Regions from separate parts of the Bradyrhizobium sp. IC4059 genome, predicted to be linked through region 1. Evidence: predicted binding sites of a transcription regulator. Region 1 holds the regulator's gene; each other region holds the start of a gene.
The links. Region 1 encodes LexA, which represses DNA repair genes until DNA is damaged. Its sites were predicted from a motif close to TGTTCNNNNTGTGTTCNG; they were not measured.
Positions count from the first base shown of each region.

Region 2: the regulator LexA is predicted to act here: its motif matches at 1,361-1,378, upstream of recA (recombinase RecA).
Region 3: the regulator LexA is predicted to act here: its motif matches at 1,970-1,987, upstream of I6F12_RS27990 (YifB family Mg chelatase-like AAA ATPase).

Region 1 covers NZ_JADYVH010000005.1:172,489-175,761, reverse strand. The annotation lists gene I6F12_RS17395 (hypothetical protein) at 142-576, opposite strand; gene lexA (transcriptional repressor LexA) at 962-1,663, opposite strand; gene glp (gephyrin-like molybdotransferase Glp) at 1,840-3,048, opposite strand; gene I6F12_RS17380 (hypothetical protein) at 3,180-3,273, shown strand, end outside.
Region 2 covers NZ_JADYVH010000006.1:66,067-69,339, reverse strand. The annotation lists gene recA (recombinase RecA) at 181-1,269, opposite strand; gene I6F12_RS19540 (hypothetical protein) at 1,594-1,794, shown strand; gene I6F12_RS19535 (hypothetical protein) at 1,948-2,118, shown strand; gene I6F12_RS19530 (DUF2798 domain-containing protein) at 2,667-2,918, opposite strand; gene I6F12_RS19525 (hypothetical protein) at 3,154-3,273, shown strand, end outside.
Region 3 covers NZ_JADYVH010000010.1:174,672-177,944, reverse strand. The annotation lists gene I6F12_RS27995 (hypothetical protein) at 1-265, opposite strand, end outside; gene I6F12_RS27990 (YifB family Mg chelatase-like AAA ATPase) at 374-1,912, opposite strand; gene I6F12_RS27985 (PilZ domain-containing protein) at 2,141-2,386, shown strand; gene I6F12_RS27980 (tetratricopeptide repeat protein) at 2,467-3,264, shown strand.

The DNA of each region.
Region 1 (3,273 bases):
ACGGCCCAAACTTCGTGCGACGACGAGGCGCGGCGGTGGGCTCGCCGATCGAATGTCCTGAAACACAAACTCACCGGGCTCGCCGGCCTCAGCCGGCGACGGCAATTTCAATCCCGGGCTCGGCCTGTCGGCCGAAGGGCGTCAGCCGATCGGCAGGCGCGTGATCGTGGGCCGCGTGTCGGCGACGATCTGCGGCTTGTGCTCGCGCTCGGGGGCTGGCTGCGTCACCGGCAATTGCAGCACGGTCGCGCGCTGGCCTTCGACGAGCTGCGTCACCAGCACGTATTTGCCGTCGGGGAATTCGATCGCGTCATGATGGCGATCGGGAATGTGCGGGTCGATCTTGCCGAACTTGCCGACGCGAGAGTTCACGGTGCGCGTCCAGATCCAGCGGTTGTCGTAGCGGACGTTGTCGGCGAAAGCGAGCTCCGTCCCCGGCAGCAGACAGACCGCGACGGAGGGATCGGCTTCGGAAGCGAAACCGCGCGTCGAGGTGCCGCGGAAGGTTGTCGTGACGATCGTCTCGCCGACTTCGGCGGGGCGCGTCGCGACGGCATGCAGGCTGTAGTCACACATCGGGTGCTCCTCATGCTGGGATAGCGACCCGCGTCTCTTTCGAGGCGCAGGCCTCTATCAGAGTGGAAGCATACAACGCTCTGCTCGGTTATGGGCAAATCTGCGGCTCGCGTCCGCAGCGCGCGATCACATTATCTTTCCCGGATTCGATAGGAACAAACCTCGCGTCCTTGCATTCGGCCGGAGCTATCAGCACTGCCGGCACAACTCTACCGGCGAAGCAGAAATGGCTGCGCGCCTGCGCGGGGGAATGTCGCGCGGGAAGATGGACCGGACAGCCGGCGCAGAACCAGAGAAACCGTCCAGCCGGAGCGGACAAGTATCCGCTCCGATCCTGGATCGCCGATGCCGATCGAAACGCGCGCGGCGCTTGATGTTTCCCGTATCAGTACTTCCGGTAAAGCCCGATCAGCTTGCCCTGGATCTTCACGCGGTTCGGCGGAAGAATGCGGACCTCGTAGGCGGCATTGGCGGGCTCGAGCGCGATCGAGGCGCCGCGGCGGCGGAAGCGCTTGAGCGTGGCCTCCTCGTCGTCGATCAATGCCACCACGATGTCGCCGGTATTTGCGGTCTCGTTGCGCTGGATCAGCGCCATGTCGCCGTCGAGGATGCCGGCCTCGACCATCGAATCGCCGCGCACTTCGAGCGCGTAGTGCTCGCCCGAGCCGAGCATGTCCGGCGGCACGCTGATGGTATGGCTGCGGGTCTGCAGCGCCTCGATCGGCGTGCCGGCGGCGATGCGGCCCATCACGGGCACCGCGACGGGGCGCTCGCCCTCGTCCGCAGGCGGGCTGGAGCTCGCGCGCACCTTGCCGAGATTGCCCTCGATCACGCTCGGGGTGAAGCCACGGCGATTGCCGGCGGCGGCCTGGAGCTCGGGCAGCTTGATCACCTCGATGGCACGGGCGCGGTTGGGCAGGCGGCGAATGAAGCCGCGCTCCTCGAGCGCAGTGATCAGGCGATGGATGCCTGACTTCGAGCGCAGGTCGAGCGCATCCTTCATCTCGTCGAAGGACGGCGGCACGCCGCTTTCCTTCAGACGTTCGCTGATGAATCGCAGAAGCTCGTATTGTTTGCGCGTCAACATCTCGACCAAAGTCCCCCGGTTGATGTCGTTCGATTCCGACACGATGAAGCCGGCACTAAGCCGCTACATCCTCGAAACAAATCATGAACGGACACTATATGTTCGATATGTGTTCCGCAACTGCTTAATTTATGGTGAACGCGGCCAAGCTCGCGGAATGCGTGTGGCTGGGCGGCTCAGACGGGCAGCCGGAGCACCTCGCAAGGCGTGCCGGCCTCGGCCTTCGGCGCGAACGGTGCGCGCACCAGAAGTACCTGTGCCGCAGCGAGATTCGCAAGAAGGGAGGAGTCCTGATGGCTGACCGGAAGGGCGACGCGCGTGCCGTCGTCGCGCTCCTCCAGCCGCGCACGCAGATAGTCCTCGCGCTGGTCGTTGGCGGCGAGATCGCGGCCCAGCACGGCGCGCTCGCGCCGATGATGAATCGCTGAACGGCCCGACAGGGCGCGAATCAAGGGGACCATGAACAGGAAGGCGCACACGTAGGACGACACGGGATTGCCGGGCAGGCCAATCACGCGCATCGCGCCTATCCGACCGTGCATCATCGGCTTGCCCGGCCGGATCGCGATCTTCCAGAACGCCATCGCGATGCCTTCGCCCTTGAGCGCCTGCTGGATCAGGTCGTGGTCGCCGACCGAGGCACCGCCGGTCGTGATCAGGATGTCGGCGCCGCTCTCGCGCGCGCGGCGGATGCCGGCGGACGTCGCCTCCAGTGTATCGGCGGCAATTCCGAGGTCGATGGTCTCGGCGCCCTCGCTGCGGGCGAGCGCATGCAGGGCATAGCCGTTGGAATAGACGATCTGGCCGCGACCAGGCGTGGTGCCCGGCATCACGAGCTCGTCGCCGGTGGCGAGAACGGCAACCCTCGGGCGGCGGATGATGGCGAGATGCGGATGATTCATTCCGGCGGCAAGGGCGAGATCGCGCTCGGTGAGGCGGATTCCCTTGCGCAGCAGCACGTCGCCTTCGCGGAAGTCGACGCCTGCAGGGCGGATGTGCCGGCCGAAAATGGCGGCTTCCTTGATCGTCACATGTTTGCCGTCGGCAGCCGTGTCCTCCTGGATCACGACGGCATCGGCGCCGTCGGGAACGACGCCGCCGGTGAAGATCCGCACGGCTTCGCCGGGGCCGACGCTTCCCGCGAGCGGCCGGCCCGCCGCGACCTCGCCGACGACGGTCAACCTCGAATCGTTTGCCGCGTCGGCCGTGCGCACGGCATAGCCGTCCATCGCCGACATCGCCTCCGGCGGCTGCGTGCGCCGCGCCGCGACATCGCGGGCGAGCACACGATGGTAGGCCTCGTCGAGGCAAACCATCTGTTCAGCCAGCGGCTCGACGCCGGCCAACACCGCAGCAAGCGCGTCAGAAACCGGCATCAGGGCCACGGGCGAACTCCGCAACAAATCAGGACTGGGTCGGCAAGTTCTAGCCGAGCGGAGGAGCTGAAGCAAAAGGCCTCCCTTGCCAGCCAGGAACCACACTTCCTTTTGGTCTCGACCCGGCTTATCTTCTGCCAATGACAGAACTGCTCGAAAAGGCGCTGAAGGCCGTGCGGCGGCTTCCTGCGGATAGCCAGGACGAGATTGCACGCGCCATGTTGGCGTTGAGCG
Region 2 (3,273 bases), on a different contig from region 1:
GATCAACGGGACGACCATGTCAGCACGACCGGCATAGGTGAGACCAACGCCGGACGAACTAGTCAGAATCACACGCTTCATCGTCGACGCGCCCTCACGCAACACGAAACGGGCACCGAAGACGTCGGCAACTCAACGTCCTCAGTGCCCGCTCCTCGCGAAAAATTTTCGCGTTAGGTCTTACTCGTCCGCCGGCTCCTCGCCGTCGGCGTCGCGCTCCGGCGTGCCGGCGAGAATCTGCTCGGCGATCAGGCCGGAATTCTGGCGGATCGCGGTCTCGATCTTGGCGGTGATGTCGGGGTTGCCCTTCAGAAACGCCTTGGCGTTCTCGCGGCCCTGGCCGAGGCGCTGGCTGTCATAGGAGAACCAGGCGCCGGACTTCTCGACGATGCCGGCCTTGACGCCGAGATCGAGGATCTCGCCCATCTTGGAGACGCCCTCGCCGTACATGATGTCGAACTCGACCTGCTTGAACGGCGGGGCCAGCTTGTTCTTGACCACCTTGACGCGCGTGGTGTTGCCGACCACCTCGTCGCGCTCCTTGATCGCGCCGATGCGGCGGATGTCGAGGCGGACGGAGGCGTAGAATTTCAGCGCATTGCCGCCGGTGGTGGTTTCCGGCGAGCCGTACATCACACCGATCTTCATGCGGATCTGGTTGATGAAGATCACCATCGTGTTGGATTTGTTGATGGAGGCCGTGAGCTTGCGCAGCGCCTGGCTCATCAACCGTGCTTGAAGTCCCGGCAGCGCATCGCCCATCTCGCCCTCGAGCTCGGCCTTCGGCACCAGCGCCGCCACCGAATCGACCACGAGAACATCGACCGCGCCCGAGCGCACCAGGGTGTCGCAGATCTCCAGCGCCTGCTCGCCGGTGTCGGGCTGCGAGATCAGGAGCTCGTCGATGTTGACGCCGAGCTTGCGGGCATAGACCGGATCGAGCGCGTGCTCGGCATCGATGAAGGCGCAGATGCCACCCTTCTTCTGCGCTTCCGCCACCGTATGCAGCGCCAGCGTGGTCTTGCCGGACGATTCCGGCCCGTAGATCTCGACGATGCGCCCCTTGGGCAGGCCGCCGATGCCGAGCGCGATATCGAGCCCGAGCGAGCCGGAGGACACCGCCTCGATGTCCATGGAGCGGTCGTTCTTGCCGAGCTTCATCACAGAGCCCTTGCCGAACTGGCGCTCGATCTGAGAGAGCGCGGCAGCCAGAGCTTTACTCTTGTCCATGGAGGATCCTTCGACGATACGCAGGGCAGTTGCGGACATTGGGTCGTGCTCCTTATGGCGAGGATTCGCGTGAGGGACAAACGGTTGCGAGGCAGCTCGGCGATAAAAGCAATGTACCCCATTTGTTCTACGTTCGCAATATGTTCTTTTGCGGATTTTGTCTTTCTGACTGGACCAGGAGACAACGGAGCTGGTCGAACCGGCCATGCTGGATCGTCACGCCGTCCGCACTGCGTGCACAACTGAACAGACGCGGATCCACTTCTGGATCCTAATGCATCATCACCGCGCGGACCCTGGCCACTATCGGTGATGAGAACGCTGACCTCGCGCTCCCGCCTCCTCGCACGGAAAGAGCGCGCCATGTTGAAGCGACGACGTTTCAAGCAGCAACTGACCCTTCAGGACCGGCTGTCGGCATGGGTGAAGCAGGTCCGCGAGCAGGCGTCCAAGCTACCTCCCGGGCCGGAGCGGGACGCGCTGCTCAAGAAGGCGCGCCAGGCCGACGTTGCCAATCATCTGAACGATTGGGTCAAATCGCCGGGGCTGCAGCCGCCGGAATAGCCGCCTACGCCGGGTTCCTCGAAGCGACCATGACCGGGATCAACGACGCGCGACTGGGCGCCGTCATGTTTCCGTAATCCTACGGCACCGAACCTTTTCGCGGTCTCGGGCCTTCTGTGGGGATGGGACCGCAACTTTTGGGGATCTCTGGTCATGACGAACAACGACACGCAGCACGATACGCTGAGGCGAAAGCCGCTGCTGGACGCCGCCCACGAGGAGATGGTGAAGTTCGAGCGCAAGGAAAACGAGTTCCGCAAGAAGGACCGCGAAGAGCGCGCCGCCGAGCTCCGTCTGCCGCTGAACGAGATCAAGGTTCATTAGGCACTGCCAGGACCGCCGTCCGGAGCGGGCCAGGCCCGCCCGCGATGCGGCACTCCGCTCTGTTCCTTGGCCGGAACCTCCGATCGGCATCGCCGGTCGGGGCGCCGCAACCGCGGATGCAGTAGGTAGCTGAATACTACCAGCAACCCATTGGCGAAGCGATGAAATCGCCAGGACCCCTACTGTGCATGGGGTTGTTTTGCCACTTTTGAGAGGCAAGGCGGGCCGGCGCCGTCGATGGGACGGCCCAGCACGTCAGTTCCGTCTGCAGCAGCGCCTGCTAGAGCACCGCCAGCAGAACCAGACCTATCACCAGCACGACGAAGCCAGCCGCCGTCGCGGCGGCGAATGACCGCTCTACGTTATCCATATGATGCCACCCCGTTTCCGGCGCGCCACGTTTCCCCCATGGCTGCGCCGAACGGATAAAATCTTGCCGACGGGTGTGTCCGCAGTGGTGCGGACGGATGTCGAAATTGGGACCGGTACGGGGCCAGTCTGCGGCCTCGCGCGCCTGCTTTCGTCAGCCAGCCGGCTAGCTCGCCCGGCTACCGGCCGGCGCGGGGCTCCCGCTCCTCCTGGGTCAGGCGCAGCGAGAAGGCGCGGATCGCGGGCGCCGCCAGCAGCACGACCGGCAGCATCGCAGCCCATGCGATCAGCCAGGACGCCATCCAGTGCCGCACGAAGAGCATCGGGCTGCCGGCGGGAAAGCTGGCGATCCCCGCCGCGATCAGCGAGGTCAGCCCGGACTGGATGATGCCGAAGACGAAATGCGAGTAGCGGCGGGGAATGCCGAGCATGAGGCGCCCATGGTTGCTTGCCCGTGATCGGCAAGCAAGGCACATGCCGTTAACCTAAAGCGGATCCGGCGCCGCAGGTTGGAACCGCGGCCTGCCGAACGCATCGCGTCCGGGCTCCAGGAACTTTGTTCATGGTCGGAGAACCACGGAGGCCGTGGGCGACATTTTGCTTTCTGCGGAATATTGCGACGACCGACATGTTTGCAGGCATGAGGGTGAATCGTGGGAGGTGACCATGAATCACAGGGGCGTCGAGTTCACCATCGCCAAGACGGCGATTCCCGGAATCTGGCAATGGCAGTTTCGCATCGGCGACCGGATCAAGACCGAGACCCGGATCGACCTGCTGGCGATC
Region 3 (3,273 bases), on a different contig from region 1:
TGTCAGGCTCGGAGCCGAGGCCGTCGTCGACCACGGCAAAATCCGCGGCGTCGGCATCCTCGGTGATCTGAACCCGCACCGTTGCCCGCGCGGGATCGTCGGTGAAGGCGACATGCACACCGGCGGTCCAGAACAGCGAGGTGAGCTCGACCGATGTGTCGCCCAACGCGATGCAGGGATGCGACACCGATCCGATCTCGGCGCGGGCGAACACCGCAGCCGCCAACAGGGGAACAGCCGAGGCCAGGAACTTGAAACGCAACATGACGCTCTACTCGCTAGGCCCCGGGAACTCACAACCGAAACGCGTCGGGCCTTATGGTTTGCAGAGCGTAAAGGAAAGTCGTTACCGCCGGGTTGATGCGCGGAATGATCAAGCCAGCTGGCGCACATCCTCCGCGAGTGCGCGGTACGACAGCGCTTCGGCGAGGTGCAGCCGGCCGATCTTGTCGGCATGGTCGAGGTCGGCCAGCGTTCGCGCCACCCGCAGCACGCGGTGATAGCCGCGCGCCGACAGGCGCATGGTCTCCGCGGCGTCGCGCAGCAGCTTGGCGCCTTGCGCATCCGGCTTTGCGATCTCCTCCAGCACGGAGGCGGGGGCTTCAGCATTGGTGCGGACATGGGGCAGGCCTGCATCCGCATAGCGCGCCAGCTGGATGTCGCGCGCCGCCGCCACGCGGGCGGCGACCTCGGCCGATCCTTCCGACGGCGGCGGCAGGATCAGGTCGGCGGCCGTCACCGCCGGCACCTCGATGCGCAGATCGATGCGGTCCATCAGCGGACCGGAGATGCGCGCCTGGTAATCGCCGGTGCAGCGGTCGATGCGGCCGCGCTTGCAGGCATAGCCGGGCTCAAACGCATTGCCGCAGCGGCAGGGATTCATCGCCGCGACCAGCATGAAGCGGGCAGGGTAGGTGACGCGATGATTGGCGCGCGACACCGCGACCTCGCCGTTCTCCAGCGGCTGGCGCAGCGAATCCAGCACGCGCGGATCGAACTCCGGCAATTCGTCGAGGAACAGCACGCCCTGATGTGCCAGCGAGATCTCGCCGGGCTTGGCGCGCGCGCCGCCGCCGGTGAGCGCGGCCATGCTGGCGGAATGGTGCGGCGAGCGGAACGGGCGCCGCGCCGTCAGCGCGCCGCCTTCGATCTCGCCGGCGACCGAGGCGATCATGGAGACCTCGAGCAGCTCGCTCGGTGACAGCGGCGGCAGGATCGAGGGCAGGCGCGCGGCCAGCATCGATTTGCCCGCGCCCGGCGCGCCGATCATGAGCAGGTGGTGCCCGCCGGCGGCCGCGATCTCCAGCGCGCGCTTGGCGCTTTCCTGGCCCTTGATGTCGCGCAGGTCGAGCGTCGATGCGGCGGCCTCATGCACCTTCGGCGTCGGCCGCGACAGCACCTGGGTGCCCTTGAAATGGTTGGCGATCTGGATCAGCGAGTGTGCGGCAATGATCTGGATGTCCGGGCTCGCCCACGCCGCTTCAGAGCCGCAGGACGCCGGGCAGATCAGACCTTCCTCGCGCATATTGGCGCCGATCGCGGCGGGAAGGACGCCGGCCACCGGCGCGATCGAGCCGTCGAGGCCGAGCTCGCCGAGCACGGTGAAGCCGGTCAGCGCATCCGGCGGGATGGCGCCGATCGCGGCCATCAGCCCGAGCGCGATCGGCAGGTCGTAATGGCTGCCCTCCTTCGGGAGGTCCGCCGGAGCCAGATTGACGATGATCCGCCGCGCCGGAAGCGCCAGCCCCGAGGCGATCAGCGCCGAGCGCACCCGCTCGCGCGCCTCCGACACCGCCTTGTCCGGCAGGCCGACGATGGCAAAGGCCGGCAGGCCGGGCGCGACCTGCACCTGCACGTCGACCGCACGGGCCTCGATCCCCTCAAAGGCGACGGTAGAAACCCGCTGAACCATGCCGAACCAGCCTGCCCATTGCTGCAATTAGGGGTAGCAGAGCGCGGCCGTTTCCGCAAGAACAATACGGGAACAATCGCTTGGCGGCCGGTCAAATCCTAACCAATCGTAAACGCAGCCCAGACACTACGTCTCGAATGCCGCCTTCTCTCCTCAGCACATTCCAACGAATGTCCGCTACTCCTAGGGCTGCGGGATGGGCCGTGGTCTAACGGGTGAACAGTTCAAATGCTTGCAAATCGCCGGAGAAGCGAACGTCGGGTGTGCAGCCGCCTCGCCAAGATCCATTTTGGCGCGGGCTCGCTGCCGCGGGATTGCACGATCACGGACATTTCGGATGGCGGCGTGAAAGTGGTGGCGGAATTTCTGGAAGTGCCGCCGCAATTCACCATCATCTTCGCGCCTGATTATTCCCGCCAATGCCGCCTGCGCTGGCGCATCGGCTGCGAATTCGGCGCCGAGTTCGTCGACTGAACCTCAACAGGCGCGCCTCCTTAACGGGACTTTAGCGTTAATGGGTAAGCATCTCTGATCAGTTGCCGAGTGATCAGAGTATGCCCAAGCGTTCGTTCCTCGCCTTATCCCCGGCGGGATATCTGTGTTCCGCCGTCCTGATCCTCGCCCTCGGCGGCTGTCAGACGGCCGGCATCGACGACGTCACCGGTGCGCTCGGCGGCAAGCGGGAGTCCGCCGCCAAGCTTGACGGCAAGTCCGACAGCAAGGCCGACCCCACGCCGGAGATGGACGCACTTCGCGAGCGTTATCGCGCCAAGCCGAGCGATCCCGCCATTGCTCTCGAATACGGCAAGGCGCTGCGTGGCAGCGGCCAGCGCGCGCAGGCGGTCGCAGTGCTGGAGCAGGCCGTGCTCGCCCGTCCCGGCAACAAGGCGCTGCTCGCCGGCTACGGCCGCGCCCTCGCCGACAACGGCAATTTCCAGCAGGCCTTCGACGTCCTCGGCCGGGCGCATTCGCCCGAGGATCCCGATTGGCGCATCCTGTCGGCGCAAGGGGCTGTGCTCGATCAGCTCGGCCGCAACGAGGAAGCCCAGCAATATTACGCCGCGGCGTTGAAGATCGTGCCGAACGAGCCGACCGTGCTGTCCAATCTCGGCCTGTCCTACATGCTGCAAAATAATCTCTCGAAGGCCGAACAGGTGCTCGGCCGCGCCCATCAGCGCAATCAGAACGATGCGCGGGTCCGCGCCAATCTGGCGCTCGTGCTGGGATTGCAGGGTCGCGAGGCCGAGGCCGAAATCCTCGTCAAGGCAGATCTGCCGCCGGACCAGGGCGCGGCCAAGGTCGCGGCGCTGAAGCAGCTGCTGGCGAAAAAGCAGCAGCGGGCGGACAGGTAGTCCGCCCTA